Regions from separate parts of the Oribacterium sp. HCP28S3_H8 genome, predicted to be linked through region 2. Evidence: a T-box and tRNA genes for the amino acid it is inferred to sense, from the RefSeq annotation. Region 2 holds a T-box; the other holds one or more tRNA genes.
The links. The T-box of region 2 lies ahead of pheS (phenylalanine--tRNA ligase subunit alpha). A T-box ahead of a tRNA ligase gene usually reads a tRNA of that ligase, here a tRNA-Phe.
Positions count from the first base shown of each region.

Region 1 (8,770 bases), on a different contig from region 2:
CAGTGATGAATACCGGAGTCCGCAGGAGCCTGATCCAGGTGACAACATAAGAATCCGCTTCCGAACACTGAAAGGAGATGTGGACTCGGTCTATATTCACTTTCACGAATGCAATGAAACGCATACCATGACTCTGGCGTTCTCAGATACGTACTTTGATTATTACGAATATCAGCTGAGAATCGGCAGGGATACGGTAAGCTATACGTTTTATATCCAGAAGCATGAGGAAAGGATCCACTATAACCGCCTCGGCGTAAACAGCAATATGGACAAGGAGTATGCCTTTCAGCTGATTCCGGGATTTCATGTACCGGGGTGGCTTAAGGGCGCGGTGATGTATCAGATTATGATCGACCGCTTTAACAACGGAGATCCGGACAACAACGTGTTAGACCGCGAATACATCTACCTCGGGAAACCCGTGGTAAATGTTCATGACTGGGATGCTCCGATAGAGGCCTTTGATGTACACCGTTTTTACGGAGGTGATATCCAGGGTGTCTGGGACAAGCTGGATTATCTGTCACAGCTTGGCGTTAAGGTCATATACTTTAATCCTTTATTTGTGTCACCTTCAAATCATAAATACGATACGCAGGACTATGACCATATAGATCCGCATATCGGTAAAATTGTATATGATGGAGGAGAAGTTCTGGGAGAACAAGATTTTGACAACCGGCATGCATCCAAATACCGGATTCGGACGACAAATCAAGAGAATCTCCGTGCCTCCGATGAGCTGTTTATACATTTTGTAGAGGCGTGCCATAAACGGGGCATGCGGGTGATTATTGACGGTGTCTTTAATCACTGCGGTTCCTTTAACAAGTGGATGAACAAAAGCGGATTCTATGATCATACGGATATGTCCAATGAATATGAACCGGGCGCATATGAGTCTCGTGAGAGTCCCTACCACCCCTATTTTTTATTTTCCAGGGATGATCCTGCGGCGTGGCCTAACAATGACAGCTATGAGAAGTGGTGGGGGAATGATACTCTGCCAAAGCTTAACTACGAGGGATCGAGCAAGCTGGAGGAGGAGATTCTCAGGATAGCGCGTAAATGGGTTTCCAAGCCCTACTGCTGTGACGGATGGAGACTGGATGTCGCGGCGGATCTTGGACACAGCGCAGATTATAACCATTGCTTCTGGAAAAAATTCCGAAAGGCGGTGCGTATGGCAAATCCGGAGGCATGCATCATTGCCGAGCATTACGGAGATCCTTATCCGTGGCTCCGGGGGGATGAATGGGATACGGTCATGAATTATGATGCGTTTATGGAGCCGGTTACATGGTTCCTGACCGGGATGGAGAAGCACAGTGACAGCCGCAATGACCTGCTGCGTGGAGACGGCGGGAGATTTTTCAGCTCCATGCTGTATAATATGGCGAGGATGCCGGAGATCAGCATTATGTCGTCCATGAATCAGCTTTCCAACCATGATCATTCCCGTTTCATGACGCGTACCAATATGACTGTGGGCAGAGTGGCACAGATGGGTCCGGAAGCTGCGGGAGAAAATATCAATGTGCCGCTGTATCGTCTGGGCGCGATGATCCAGATGACCTGGCCTGGCGCACCAACGCTGTACTATGGAGATGAAGTTGGTATGGTGGGATGGACAGAGCCTGACTCCCGGCGGACATTTCCGTGGAAGCATGAGGACTTTGAGCTTCTGGAGTATCATAAATATCTGGCAAACACGCATAACGGATATCCGGAGCTTAAGTACGGATCTCTGATGCCGCTGATGTCAGGCACCAATTTTATTGTCTATGCCCGGATCTATGGCAGCCGTGTGGCGGTGATTGCGATCAACAGCTGTGCGGAGGAGTATCCATTGACCATACCGGTCTGGCGTACGGGTATCCTGGATACCACGGAAATTACGCGGGTGCTGAATACTACCTCTGCTGGATATAACGCTGGAGCAACGCACCGCAAGGCGGAGGGCGGCATGCTGCGGAGCTATATGAAGCCCTACAGTGGTAAGATTTATGTTGCCAACTGTCATCCCAAAAAGGAAAAGCGGGATGAGAATTAACGGTCAGAAACTGGTCGGAGATATTGACTGGAAACTTTTTAAAAAACTTTTGAAATGCTGTTGACAAAAATCAGAAGTTCATATATTATATCATTCGTGTCACCGAGAGGGACACGGAAGACGCGGGTGTAGTTCAACGGTAGAATGTCAGCCTTCCAAGCTGAATACGTGGGTTCGATTCCCATCACCCGCTCTGGATGCCCAGATAGCTCAGTCGGTAGAGCAGAGGACTGAAAATCCTCGTGTCACTGGTTCGATTCCGGTTCTGGGCACTCAAGATAAATCTGCTGAGTGCTGATATAGATTATGATTTCATGATAGATAAAAATCATTCGGCAATATGGTTTGTCTTTTGTATAATGTCGTTCTTCACAGAAATGAAAGCTGAACGGACATTAATAATGCGCGAGTAGTAGAGTGGTACTACGTCTCCTTGCCAAGGAGAAGGTCGCGGGTCCGATTCCCGTCTCGCGCTTGTAATGAAGCATCAGAAAGTATTCTGATGCTTTTTTTGTTGCTCAAATTTGTTCTCAAATATGCTATAATTAATAAAATCGTGTCAGGAGGTTTTGTGAATTATGAGCAGGTTGAGTATTGTGACGAAAGACCGTGCGGAAAAGACTGTCGAGGCACTTTATAAAGATCTGGAGCGTCGGATACAGGCATCACAGCCGGGATTATGCCCGGTAGACCTGGCGGCATCCTTTCTGCATATGTGCCACTCCCAGTCCTGCGGCAAATGTGTGCCCTGCCGGATCGGACTTGGACAGCTGGAGGCGCTGATCCAGAACGTGCTTAACGGAACAGCGGATCTTGGTACGCTGGATCTGATTGAGACAACAGCAGAGAGCATTTACTACTCGGCGGATTGTGTGATCGGTTCGGAAGCGGCCAGGATGGTCCTGGAGGGACTGCGCGGATTCCGCGATGATTATGAGGAGCATATTGTGCATGGGCGCTGCAAGGGCATGCAGAATCAGCCGGTACCATGTGTATGGCAGTGTCCGGCGCATGTGGATATCCCGGGATATATTTCTCTGATCCATGATAAGCGCTATGGGGACGCCGTACAGCTGATCCGTAAGGATAATCCCTTGCCCGCTACGTGCGGTATGATCTGCGAGCATCCCTGTGAGGTCAGATGCCGCAGAACCATGGTAGATGATCCGATCAATATCCGCGGGCTTAAGAGATTTGCCTGCGAGCATGAGGGAGAGATCCCAAGACCTAAGAGGATGGCACCGACCGGTAAAAAGGTCGCTGTTGTAGGAGGAGGACCCGGTGGACTCTCGTGTGCATATTATCTTAGCATTATGGGACATGATGTGACGGTCTATGAGCAGAGGAGACGCCTGGGAGGTATGCTGCGCTATGGCATCCCGGCATATCGTCTCCCGAGAGAGGTACTGGATCATGAGATTGATGGGCTTAAATTGAGCGGCTTTAAGACCGTGACAGATGTTTCCATTGGTAAGGACCTCTCCATCGCAGATCTCCGTGCGCAGTGCGATGCCATGTTTGTATCGATCGGTGCCCACAGTGACCGAAAGATCGGTATTGAAGGAGAGGATGCCAAGGGTGTGGTTTCCGCGGTGGAGATGCTCAGAGCCATCGGTGATGATGAGTACCCGGATTATACCGGTCTCAATATTGTGGTTGTCGGCGGAGGAAACGTTGCGATGGATGTGGCGCGTTCTGCGATCCGCTGCGGCGCAAAATCTGTAAAAATCGCCTATCGTCGCCGTAAGGTGGATATGACAGCGCTTCCGGAGGAGGTGGAGGGCGCCATTGCCGATGGATGTGAGGTACTGGAGCTGAATGCCCCGGTGCGGATTGAAAAGGACGCGGACAATCATTGTACTGCCTTGATTGTACAGCCGCAGATTCCGGGAGCGATCAAGGGCGGACGCCCGTCTCCGATGCAGAGTGATAAGCCGGAGGTAAGACTCCCGGCAGACCGTGTGCTGGTTGCCATCGGACAGGGTATAGATTCCCGGAAATTCGGTGAATTTGGACTTCCGGTGGAGCGTGGTATGATCTCTGCCTTTGATACCTCGGATATTGCCGGTGCGGACGGAATTTTTGCCGGAGGTGACTGCGTGACCGGTCCTGCAACGGTGATCCGCGCCATTGCGGCAGGTAAGGTGGCAGCTGCCAATATTGATGAGTATCTCGGCTTCCATCATGAGATCACCTCGGATGTGGTCATCCCGCCGATCCGCTTTGACGATCATAAACCGATCGGCAGAGTTAATATGACGGAGCGCCCGGCGGAGGAGAGAAAACATGATTTCAAGCTGATGGAGTGCCCGATGTCAGAACAGGAGGCTCTGCAGGAGTCCTCACGCTGTCTGCACTGTGATCACTTTGGATATGGAATTTTCAAGGGAGGCAGAGAAGCAAAATGGTAAAGTGTACAATTGACGGTAAGGTAATCGAGGTGCCGGAGAGAACCACCATCTTGAATGCGGCTGCCGCTGCCGGCATTCACATTCCGACACTCTGCTTTCTTAAGGAAATTAATGAAATTGCGGCGTGCCGGGTCTGCGTTGTGGAGGTCGAGGGATATGATCGTCTGATGACCGCCTGCAACAACACCGTGAGCGAAGGTATGGTGATCCGGACCAATTCGCGTAAGGCAAGGGAAGGCAGAAGGACCAATGTGGAGCTGATCCTGTCGCAGCATAACACCAATTGTGCGATTTGCGTACGCTCCGGCAACTGCACACTGCAGAAGGTTGCCAATGATCTTAATATTACGGAGGTGCCCTTTGCAAAGCAGCTTCCGGTGAATAAAGGCTCTAAAACATTCCCATTGATCCGGGATTATGACAAGTGCATCAAGTGTATGCGCTGTATCCAGGTCTGCGACAAGATCCAGGACAGCCATATCTGGGATGTGGTGAATACCGGTGCACAGACTACGGTGGATGTGCGGGATGTATATCGGCTGGAGGACTCCAAGTGTGCGCTTTGCGGTCAGTGTATCACCCACTGTCCGGTGGGAGCGCTGCGTGAGCGGGATGATACGGATAAGGTTTTGGATGCACTGGAGGATCCGGAGAAGATTGTGGTAGCGCAGATTGCGCCATCCATCCGGACCGCATGGGGTGAGCCGTTTGGTTTAAATCCTGCCAAGGCAAGTATCAAGAGGCTTGCGACGCTTTTAAAGCTGATGGGTTTTGACTATGTTTTTGATACCGACTGGTCTGCGGACCTTACGATTATGGAGGAGGCAAGCGAATTTCTTGAGAGAGTGAAGCATCGGGATACGGAAGCATTCCCGATGTTTACAAGCTGCTGCCCTGGATGGGTAAGATACTGCAAGGCACATTTCCCGGACTTTGTTGATCAGCTTTCCACATCCAAATCGCCGCAGCAGATGTTCGGCGCGATCATCAAGAGCTATTTTGCAGAAAAGATCGGCGTGGATCCGTCCAGGATCTTTTCCGTATCCATCATGCCGTGTCTTGCCAAAAAGGCAGAGTGCGCTTTGGATACGATGAAGGACGATCAGGGCGATCCGGATGTGGATGTGGTGCTTACCACAAGAGAGTTAAACCGTCTGATCCGTTCGGAGCATTTCCATCCGGAGGAGCTGGAAGAATCGGAGCTGGATAATCCGTTTGAAATGGGATCCGGCGCCGGCAACATCTTTGGTTCTACCGGAGGTGTTATGGAAGCCGCACTTCGGACGGCATATCATTTTGCCACCGGGGAAAATCCGGATCCGGATGCATTCCACGCAGTCCGCGGCATGCATGGCTGGAAGGAAGCAGAGTTTGATCTTGCAGGCTCCAGGCTGAGAGTTGCGGTTGTCAATGGACTTGGCAATACGTCAAAGCTGCTTACGGCACTACGCAAGGGACAGGTGCAGTATGACTTTGTGGAGGTGATGGCATGTCCGGGTGGCTGCGTCGGCGGCGGTGGACAGCCGATTCACGATGGCATGGAGATGGCTGCGCTTCGGGCTCCGGTACTGTACCGGCAGGACGCAGACAGCAGCGTGCGCTTCTCACATGAGACGCCGGCGATCAAGACTGCATATGAGGAGTATCTGGGAGCACCGCTCTCCGAGAGAGCAGAGCAGCTCCTGCATACAGACCAGCATGGATGGAAGATGCCGGGCGAGAAATAATTTTATACATCAGGCTATATCGGCTGTATCAGATGCCGCGGAGATATGAGGGAAACTTCATTTTCCGTGGCATTTTTTTAACATAATCCCGGCAAAGCATAGTATAATAATAGCTATTCATGTGCCGGGGAGTGCGCGGTACGTCTTAATGATGCGGAAGAAGGACATAAGATGAACAGAATCAATGACAAGCGCAACATATCCATGATGATGGATCTCTATGAACTGACCATGGCCAATGGCTATTTCCTTGAAGAAAATACCGATGCCAAGGTGGCCTTTGATGTTTTTTACCGTAAAAACCCGGATGAGGGAGGCTTCTCTATCTTTGCCGGATTGGAGCAGGTACTGGAATACCTCGAGGATATGCATTTTTCCGAGGAGGACATCGCGTACCTCAGGAGTTTGAAACTGTTTGATGAGAGATTCCTTATCTGGCTCTCTGCCTTTCATTTCCATGGGGATGCATACGCCTTTCCGGAAGGCAGCGTCATGTATCCGGGAGAGCCGATCCTGACGGTAGTTGCCAATCTCGTGGAGGCGCAGCTTGTGGAGACGGAAATTCTTGCGCAGGTGAACCATCAGAGCCTCATCGCAACCAAAGCAAGCCGTATTGTCCGTGCCGCAGGAGGAAGAGCGGTATCGGATTTCGGTGCCCGCCGTGCTCACAACAATGATGCGGCAATCTATGGCGCAAGAGCAGCAGTGATCGGGGGTGTCGGCAGTACAGCTACGGTTTCCGCCGGTCAGTACTTTGATATCCCGGTCGGCGGTACTATGGCGCATAGCTGGGTTATGTACTATAATGACGAGCTTACAGCATTTCGGAAATTTGCAAAAATCTATCCGGATAACTGTATCCTGCTGATTGATACCTATGATGTACTGGATTCCGGGCTTCCAAATGCAATTCAGGTCTTTAAAGAGATGCGGGATGCAGGGATTCACTCTAAAAGCTTTGGCATCCGGATTGACTCCGGTGACCTTGCATATCTTACCAAGGAAACGCGGAAGCGGCTGGATGAAGCAGGCTTCCCGGAGGCTAAAATTGTCATCTCCAACAGTCTGGATGAGGCTACCATTACTTCGATCCTTGCCCAGGGTGGTCAGGTGAATGCTTTTGGCGTAGGTGAACGCCTGATCACATCCAAGTCCGAGCCGGTTTTTGGAGCGGTTTACAAGCTCTGTGCCGTAGAGGAGGATGGAGAGATGATTCCCCGCATTAAGGTATCCGAGAGTGTGGAAAAAATTACAAATCCTGGGATCAAGGAGGTGTACCGGATTTACAATGAGGAGGGCAGAGCGATTGCGGATCTCATCGCGGAAAAGGGCGAGGAGATCGATCTCTCCAAGCCATATCGCTTTGTGGATCCGGAGAAGCCGTGGAAGGTGCGGAGCTTTGAGCACTGCACTGCAAGGAAGCTGCAGCAGCTTGTGATGAAGGATGGCCAGCGCACAGGAGCGGAGGTACCGGTGAAGCAGATCGCAGCGTATGTCAAGGATCAGCTGCAGCATGAGATCTGGGATGAGGAGCAGCGCTTTGAGAATCCGCACCGCCATTATGTCGATATGACGCCGGACTATTATGAAATGAAGATGGATATGCTGGCGCATGGAGGCAAGTACCGGAAGCGGAAATGATCATTGGCAATGCGGAGCCGATGTCCCGTCTGGAAATGATCAAGGATAATCAGACGGACTTTTAAATTGCAGCTTGACAATCTATTGACCCTTAGGTATAATCCCTTTTGTTCGCATGAATCACCGAACAAAAGAGTGCGCGAGTAGTAGAGTGGTACTACGTCTCCTTGCCAAGGAGAAGGTCGCGGGTCCGATTCCCGTCTCGCGCTTCAGTGTAAAGCATCGGAAGTTACATTCCGGTGCTTTTTTTCTATCCCGGAACCAAGCATCCGGGTATCCGGATCATCGCTATCTTCCAGCCATATTCCACAGGAATTCCATGTTAAATCTCTTTAAATTATGGTATGATAAAGCCGTTTTTTGATAATCAGATTTAAGGAAATTTACGAATCCATAGATCGGGAGGATTTATGCATTATTTATATATTGATCCGGGTACCGGCAGTATGCTGTTTACCATCCTTATCGGTGTGGCTGGCGCCGGTTTCTATGCTGTCCGAAACCTTGTGATGAAGCTTAGGTTCCGTCTGAGCGGCGGTAAGCAGGAGAAGGTCAGCAAAAACAAAATCCCCATCGTTATATTTACGGACAGTAAACGCTACTGGAATCTTTTTGAGCCGATATGTGATGAATTTGAGAAGCGGAAGACGAAACTTGTTTATATGACAGCTTCGGAGGATGATCCTGCATTTAAAAAGCAGTATCAATATATCGAGTGCCAGTACACAGGTGCCGGTAACCGTACCTTTGCAAAGCTGAACCTTTTGAATGCCGGCATCGTGCTTTCCTCGACACCGGGGCTGGATGTGTACCAGTGGAAACGCTCCAAGGATGTGGACTGGTACGTGCATATCCCGCATGCAGCATCGGATATCACTATGTACCGGATGTTTGGCATTGATTACTATGATGCGATCCTCACGACGGGACAGTAT
Region 1 is NZ_JBQHUZ010000006.1:16,186-24,955, reverse strand. Features, by position in the region: gene ACTNEN_RS08255 (glycoside hydrolase family 13 protein) at 1-2,056, shown strand, start outside; tRNA gene ACTNEN_RS08250 (tRNA-Gly) at 2,179-2,249, shown strand; tRNA gene ACTNEN_RS08245 (tRNA-Phe) at 2,256-2,328, shown strand; tRNA gene ACTNEN_RS08240 (tRNA-Gly) at 2,460-2,531, shown strand; gene ACTNEN_RS08235 (NAD(P)-binding protein) at 2,635-4,467, shown strand; gene ACTNEN_RS08230 ([FeFe] hydrogenase, group A) at 4,461-6,194, shown strand; gene ACTNEN_RS08225 (nicotinate phosphoribosyltransferase) at 6,366-7,835, shown strand; tRNA gene ACTNEN_RS08220 (tRNA-Gly) at 7,973-8,044, shown strand; gene ACTNEN_RS08215 (CDP-glycerol glycerophosphotransferase family protein) at 8,246-8,770, shown strand, end outside.
Region 1: it has a tRNA-Phe gene. The T-box ahead of pheS (phenylalanine--tRNA ligase subunit alpha) is inferred to sense a tRNA for this amino acid. The anticodon was not compared.

Region 2 (8,770 bases):
TCTTTCATAAGATATACCTGCACTTTACCATTGCATATCCTTCATTTTTATGGTAGGATATGTAAGTCTATGATTATATCATGTGTGTAAGGTGGTGAATATTTATGAAAACCGCACTGGTTATTATATTTGTAATCATTGGAGTTGCTCTTTCCGCGATTATCCTGATGCAGGAGGGTAAGAGCCAGGGCCTTGGCGCCATTTCCGGCATGGCCGATACCTACTGGTCCAAGAACCGGTCCCGCTCCATGGAGGGAAATCTTGAGAAATTTACGAAGTTTGCTGCAGCAGCATTTTTTGTAGTTGCTCTTGTACTGGATGTGATCTGGTAATTTCGTCTGGTAAAATTTCCCGGATTTCATAATGATGTCAAAAAGCCTGCATACGAGTTTGTATGCAGGCTTTTTTTTAGGATTTCCACCGGAAAGTAAAAGGAATCTATGCAGCAGGAACAAAAAGAAAAGCTTAAAAAGCTCGTACTCGAGCTAATAAATGATAAAATCTATGTCCCCATGAAGACCAAAGAAATGGCAAGCCTCATCGGGATCCCCAAGGCGGAGCGCTCCACCTTGCAGGAAATACTGGATACGCTGGTAAGTGAGGGACAGATTGGCGTTTCGGTCAAGGGCCGCTACGGTAAAAAAGAGAGCTTTACAACCGTAGGGATCTTTCACGCGAACCTTCGGGGCTTTGGCTTTGTAACGATAGAAGGCCGGGATCAGGACGTCTTTATCCCGGCTGAGAACACAGCTCGCGCGCTGGATGGTGACAAGGTCCGGATCCTGATCACTAAGGAGGCCTCCGGACAATCCGCAGAAGGCAGAGTGACCCAGATCCTGGAGCATGCCAATAAGGAACTTGTCGGGATCTATCGTAAAAATAAAAATTTCGGCTTTGTCGAGCCGGATAATCAGAAAATTCTCACGGATATCTTTATCCCCCAGGGGAAGGATATGCGTGCTGTCAATGGACATAAGGTGATGGTCAGAATCGTAAATTATGGAGATGCCCATCATAAACCGGAGGGTATCATCACTGAGATCCTTGGTCACATCACGGATCCGGGTGTGGATATCCTCTCGATCATCCGCGCCTACGGTCTGCCGGAAACATTCCCGAAGGATATCATGGAGGCAGCCGCTTCCATCCCGGAAACGGTTCCGGCAGAGGCAATTGCCAGAAGATCCGCCCATGATTTCCGAAATCTCACGACCGTCACCATAGACGGTGAGGATGCCAAGGATCTGGATGACGCCATCAGCCTGGAGAAGGATCTGAAGACCGGATTTTACAGGCTGTATGTGCATATCGCGGATGTCTCGGAATATGTTAAGGAGCACACGCTGCTTGATCAGGAGGCTCTGAACCGGGGCACCTCCGTCTATCTTGTAGACCGTGTGATCCCGATGCTGCCGAGAGCCCTGTCCAACGGGATCTGCTCGCTCAATGAAGGCGAGGACCGGCTGACACTCTCCTGCATTATGGATATTGATCCTCAGGGCACCATTGTCGGTCACGAAATCTGCGAGAGCGTCATCCGCTCGGATAAGCGCATGAGCTACTCCGGCGTGCATGCGGTCTTGAATGACACAGAATTAAATAATGGCGAGGATAAGACGTCCTATCTTCCTTTCCGGGACCTTCTTTTCCGGATGAGGGAGCTTGCGGAGCTTCTCAGAAAAAAGCGGTACGCAAGAGGAGGTATTGACTTTGATTTTCCGGAGTCCAAAATCGAGCTGGACGAACGCGGACATGTTGTCAAGATTTATCCCTACAGCCGCAATGAGTCCAACATGCTGATCGAGGATTTTATGCTGGCAGCCAATGAAACGGTTGCCGAGGATTATTTCTGGCAGCAGCTTCCGTTTTTATACCGGGTGCATGAAAAGCCGGATCCTGAGAAATTACGGCAGCTGGAGCTCATGGTGGAGAACTTTGGGCATGTCATCCATCATAAGGGAGACGAGGTGCATCCCAAGGAAATCCAGAAGCTTCTGGATTCCATCGTGGGTACACCGGAAGAAGCCGTCATTCAGACCATGACGCTGAGATCCATGAAGCAGGCACGGTACTCTACGGAAAACAGCGGGCATTTCGGTCTTGCCGCAAAATACTATACGCACTTTACTTCCCCGATCCGACGGTATCCGGATCTGCAGATCCACAGGATCATAAAGGAGAATCTCCGGGGCGGGCTCCGTCCGCGGCGGATCGAGCATTACCGGGAGCTGCTTCCGGGTGTTGCGGACCGCTCCTCCACTCTGGAGCGCCGTGCCGATGAAGCAGAGAGGGAAACCAATAAATTAAAGAAATGCGAATACATCCAGCATCATATCGGCGAGGAATTTACCGGAATCATCTCGGGAATTACAAATTACGGCATCTATGTCGAGCTTCCCAATACGGTGGAAGGCATGGTGGCTCTCCGATTGATGGATTCGGATTTCTATACATTCCATCCGGATAAATATGAGCTTGTGGGAGAACGTACCGGAAAGGTCTATCGCCTGGGAGATACCGTCCGGATTTCCGTGATGAATGCAGACCGCCTGACACGTACCATTGACTTTATGCTGGTTCCGGACTGGAAGCAGGATTTAACTTGATATACGGAGGTAACCAAGATGGCTGAGGAAGGGATCAAACTGATTGCCAATAACAAAAAAGCCTACCATGATTATTTTGTGGATCAGACCTATGAATGCGGCATCGAGCTTGCCGGCACAGAGGTAAAGTCTCTGCGCCTTGGACAGTGCTCCATAAAAGAGGCCTGGTGCCAGATCAAAAACGGTCAGGTGTATATCTATGGCATGCATATCAATCCTTATGAAAAAGGCAATATTTTTAACCGGGATGCGCTCCGCGACCGGAAGCTCTTACTGCATCGGGTGGAAATCAATAAAATCGCCGGCAAAATGCAGGAACCGGGGATCGCGCTCATTCCCCTCAGAGTCTATTTTAAACGCAGTCTCGTCAAGGTGGAAATCGGTCTCTGCCGGGGCAAAAAGCTGTATGATAAACGAGATGATATGAAAAAGAAAGCGATCCGGAGAGATCTGGAAAAAGAATTTAAAAAGACCAATATCCGCGTCTGAGACGCGCAGGATAACATAATAAAAAATGAAGCGGGGCTATTGCGAGAGCACTTTTAGTGCCAGCGATAGTCCCGCTTCTATATTGGCTGTTTCACCTATATTTGTTCCGCCTGCATTTACATCATATCGGACAATGCAGTGTCAAAATTCTATCCTGATCAGGAGCGAAGCTTGATATCGAGTTGCTCAAGACCATTCAGGATCTTCTTAACGGTTCCGTTAATCTCATCCTCTGTCAAGGTATGATCCTGTGCACGAAGTGTAACTGTATATGCCATGGACTTAAAGCCAGCGAGCACCTGTGCTCCCACATAAACATCAAACAGCTTGACACTCTCAAGAAGCTTCCCGGACCGCTGCACCAGCATATCCTCAATCTCTCCAGCTGTCACTGACATCGGCACCAGCATAGAGAAGTCACGGGAAACTGCCGGGAACTTGGCAAGCGGAGTATACTTAATGTTGTCGTTTACATACGGATAAACCGAAGGCATGTCAACAACAGCAACATACGCCTTCTCTCCAATGCCGTAATTATCCAGGACATCCGGATGAACCTCGCCGAGATAACCAATCACCTTGCCGTCATAAAGGATATTTGCCTTCCGGCCCGGATGCAAAAATGGCTTGTTGCATGCTGCATCATAGTGGAATCTGCCCTTCAGTCCGAGCTGGTTCAGGATCACCTCCACATCGCCCTTCATACTAAAGAAATCGCTCTCCCCGATTGCTCCGAGCGTAAGCTGCATCCGTTCATCCGGAAGCTCTGTAAGCGGCAGTGCCTTGGGCAGGTAAATATTGGCCATCTCGTAGAGCTTCGCGACTTTGTTTCGACGGTTGTAGTTTGTACTGAGAGATGTCAGCATTCCATTCATAGAGGAAGTACGCATCACGGAGAAATCCTCTCCCAGCGGATTGGAAATTGTAATGTATTGCTTCTCCAGTGCATCGTCAGCAAATTTCAGCTTGTCATACACCTTGGGCGACTCAAAGGAATACATAAAGGCCTGAGAGTACCCGAGTGCCTGTGCGTAATGACGCACGCGTTCATTCACAAGCAGATCCGGTGCGAGTCCGCCGACATTGTCGGTATTGGCAGGCAGTGTCATCGGAATGTTTGCATAGCCATAGAATCTCGCAACCTCCTCTGCAATGTCACACATCCTGTGGATGTCCTGACGGAAGGTCGGCGCTGTTACCGTAAGCTCATCTCCGTTAACCTCTGTAGAAAGCTCTACCCTTTCAAGATATGCCTTAATCTCCTCCGGAGTAAACTCTGTACCCAGCAGATTGTTGATCTCGGTTGCAGTGCACTTAACCACGGACGGTTCCCGCTTTACCGGATAGACGTCGATCATGCCACCTACAACTTCACCGGCATGAAGCTGCTCAATCAGTGCGCATGCCCGGTTAATCGCTGCTTCCGCAAGATTCGGATCGAGACCCTTTTCAAAATATGCCGACGCATCCGTACGGTCACCCACCTTACGGGCGCTCAGGCGAATGTTGGTGCCGTCAAAGGTTGCCGCTTCAAACACCATGGTCCTGACATCATCCGTAATCTTGGAGTTCTGTCCGCCCATGATACCGGCAATACCGATGGGTCCCTCGGCATCATTAATCATCAGTACCGTATGGTCAAGCTTCCGTACCTGCTGATCCAGCGTTTCAAAACTGTCTCCATCCTCGGCACACTTTACAATGATCTTATGTCCACGGATCAGGTCATAGTCATAGCTGTGCATCGGCTGACCATACTCCAGCATCACATAATTTGTAATATCAACAATATTATTAATCGGACGGATACCGGCAGAGGCGAGACGGATCTGCATCCATTTCGGAGACGGCGCCAAATGGATGTTCTTTACCATACGTGCGGTATAACGCGGGCAGAGCTCCGGATCCAGTACCGAAACGTCCAGATAGTCATGGATGTCCTCACCATTACCGGATTTTTCCTCTCTCGGCATATGGAAGGTCTTGCCAAAGGTTGCCGCTGCTTCTCTCGCAATGCCCAGTACACTGTAGCAGTCTACACGATTGGATGTGATCTCATACTCATGGATCGCATCATTAAGCCCGAGCAGAGCAGGCGCATCCTGTCCGACAGCTGTCCCCTCCGGAAAAATATACAGTCCCGATTCCGGCGCCTCCGGATAGAACTCTCTGGAGGAACCGAGCTCCTCAATCGAGCACATCATACCATTGGACGGAACCCCGCGCAGTGCACCGGCATGGATCGTAATGCCATCCTCCGGCAGTGGTCCACCATCATGTCCTCCGGCAACCTTACCGCCATCCAGTACAACCGGCACCACATCTCCAACCTTCATGTTGCTTGCACCGGTCACAATCTGTATCGGAGCCTCCTTACCGATATCCACCTGACAGATCACAAGATGATTTGCATCCGGATGCGGTTCAATTGACTTGATCTTGCCGGTGACGATCTTATCCAGGTTTTTGTTTAAAATTGTGCAGGTCTCTACCTTGGTTCCGCTCAGCGTCATGGCGTCTGTCCACTCCTTGGGAGTGCAGTCAAGCTCCGGCACATACTCCTTGATCCAGTTCATTGATGTATTCATAATAAAGTTTCCCCTCTCTTATCCGATCAGAACTGCTCCAGGAAACGGGTGTCGTTTTCATAAAGCAGACGCATGTCGTCAATTTCATACTTAAGAAGCGCGATTCTCTCAAGACCTACCCCAAAGGCAAAACCGCTGTACTGCTTCGGATCAATACCACACATCTCAAGCACATGGGGATGTACCATACCGCATCCCAGGATCTCGATCCAGCCCTCACCCTTGCAGAACCGGCAGCCCTTACCGCCGCACTTAAAGCAGCTTACATCCACTTCTGCAGAAGGCTCCGTAAACGGGAAATGATGCGGGCGCAGCTTCGTCTTGGTTTCCGGTCCAAACAGCTCCTTGGCAAATTTATCAAGCGTACCTTTTAAATCTGCAAATGTAACATGCTTGTCTATCACAAGTCCCTCAATCTGATGGAAGGACGGTGAATGCGTCGCATCCACAGCATCCGAACGGAATACACGTCCCGGACAAATCATACGGATTGGAAGCTTGCCCTGCTCCATGACTCTCGCCTGCACAGAAGAGGTCTGGGTTCTCAGGAGGATGCTGTCATTAATATAGAAGGTATCCTGCTCATCTCTCGCCGGATGTCCCTTGGGAATGTTTAGCTTCTCAAAGTTGTATTCATCATACTCAACCTCCGGACCTTCCACGACCTCATATCCCATACCGACAAAGATTCGCTCGACTTCTTCCAGCGCGCGGGTATTGGGATGCGCATGCCCATACTGCATCTTTTTGGCAGGAAGTGTCACATCAATCGTTTCGGCAGCCATCTTGGCTTCTCTTGCCTTTGCCTCCAGCTCCGCCATATGTGTCTCGATTGCGCTCTCCACCTCTGCACGTACAGTATTGACCATCTGTCCGAATTTCGGTTTCTCTTCAGGTGAAAGGTCCTTCATAGATTTGAGAAGCGCGGTAATTTCACCTTTCTTTCCAAGAAATTTGACTCTTAAATCATTAAGCGTCCTGGCATCCTGTGCTTTCTGAATGCTTTCCTCGGCAAGCTGCCGAAGCTCCTGCAACTTTTCACTGTTTACCATAATCCATCTCCTTACGTCGCTCCTGCCAGGGTCGCAGAATCGAAACATATATTTTTACTGTCAACAAAAAGTCCCTGCAAGTCCTAAGACTCACAGGGACGAATCATCGCGGTACCACCCTTGTTCCTGTATCACAAAGGATACAGACACTCTTCGGCTTAACGCGCTCGGACGTTCCGGACTACTGCCTAAAATCAACATTAACAATCGAACTATGGTTCATCCGGACAACTCCAGTGGGAAAATTCGTATCAGAGATTTCTCAAACCGCTCTCAGCGCCTCACGGTTTTTCTCTCCCGGGAAATACATCTGACCTACTGTACACCTTCATCGTCTTTTTAATTCATTATGATTATATGCGGTTTATACCAGGTCTTATATGCAAGTTAGATCCTATGTATTTGAAAATCCAACGCATTCACTTGATCTTATATATAAACTGCTATCAAGCTTATTACTTCATGCACGGAAAGTCAAGTGCTCTTTCGGTCTATGCTTGACAAATGTCGGTTAGGCAATTTTTAACCCTGAATTTACTTCTGATCCGTCTAAAGCTCGATTTCCTTCCAGTATAGCGGACCGCTCACGACTCCCTGCCCAAGGGCACGGCTGTTTAACGCAGGTTTCCCGCTGAACTCCCGGGTGAGGACATTCACATGACGGAAGCCGCAGGCTTTGATTTCATGGAGGGAGAAATCAAAGCCACCATCCAGCTTTTCCATCTGATGCGCATCCGAGCTAAGCAGAACTTCGCCGCCCATTTCCGAGAGCGCCTTTAGAAGCTCTGTCCTTGGATACGGCTCCCGCTTTCTACCACGATTGACAGCGCCTAAATTAATTTCAAATGGGATGCCATAAGCAACAAGACTTTGCATGGCATCCATGGCAGGCTGCAGATATCTCCCGGAGCGTTCATCCAGGAAATGTCCTCCCTCCTCCGGACTCAGATCATTAAAGCGTGTGATCAGATCAAAATGGCCGATAAACGTAGGTTTAAGCCGCTTCGCCACCTCTGCCTCAAAACGGTAATAATCCTGCGACATGGCATAGTAGTCCCCATCATAGTATCGTTCACAGCCGGACTTTAAGACATCAGGCGATGCATCCACGCAGATGATCTGATCTCCATTGATTCCGTCTTCACAGATTTCGTCAAGTCCAAAGGTCCGGTTCCAGATTTCACTCCCCGGGATCGGGATAAAGTGGGTCGATCCGATCGCATACTCTACCGCAGGGGCGCACTCCGCACCGGTAACATTGTCAAGCTCCACCCCTCTCAGAATTTCAAGGCGTCCCTGGTATTTGTCCTGCAGCCTGCAGATTTCCGCCTCATATTGAGGAAAGTCCATCGAAACGCCCGGATCCATGTGTCCGGAAAATCCAAGATGCCGGAAGCCCTTGCGAAGTGCCATCTCAACAACCTGCTCCGGCGTATCTCTGCCATCACAGAAGGATGTATGCGTGTGATAATTCCCTTTAATTGTCATGACACCTCCGCCTTAAGAGCTTTGCAGATCCTCTGATAGTGAAGAAACGCATGCTGCTGATTCATTTCGGTGATTTCCTGAATCGTTGCAAGCTTTACATCAATTGCTTCCGACTTCTGCAGCGTGACATCCTTAAGCGTAAAAGGAAAACGGAAATGATAAATATCCACGAAATAATTGTCGCCTCTTGCGAGATCCTCGTTGACATAGCTGTATACCGGTGCCTGATGCATCCCGGATATGTCAAGTCCGGTCTCCTCGGAAACTTCCCTGACAACCGCCGTAAAGGAATCCTCTCCGGCATCGGCGCCTCCGCCGGGGATTTCCCAGGAACCGGCAGCCCACTTTTTATCAAGCGCTCTCCTGGTCACAAGGATCCTCCCGGCAGCATCCTCGAGGATTGCGAGTACATAAAGCATATACTCGCCCTTTTTCAGAAAATACTGTTTCCTCGGAACAGTCCGACCGGTACGCTTCCGGTTGGCATCATAAACATCAATCATTTCCGGCCAGGTTTTTACAAGTGATGCATCAAAGCAGCTGTCCG
Region 2 is NZ_JBQHUZ010000005.1:26,693-35,462, forward strand. Features, by position in the region: gene murI (glutamate racemase) at 1-10, shown strand, start outside; gene secG (preprotein translocase subunit SecG) at 105-332, shown strand; gene rnr (ribonuclease R) at 441-2,606, shown strand; gene smpB (SsrA-binding protein SmpB) at 2,625-3,095, shown strand; gene pheT (phenylalanine--tRNA ligase subunit beta) at 3,254-5,683, opposite strand; gene pheS (phenylalanine--tRNA ligase subunit alpha) at 5,710-6,735, opposite strand; T-box leader at 6,827-7,076, opposite strand; gene ACTNEN_RS07320 (histidinol-phosphatase) at 7,285-8,223, opposite strand; gene hisI (phosphoribosyl-AMP cyclohydrolase) at 8,220-8,770, opposite strand, start outside.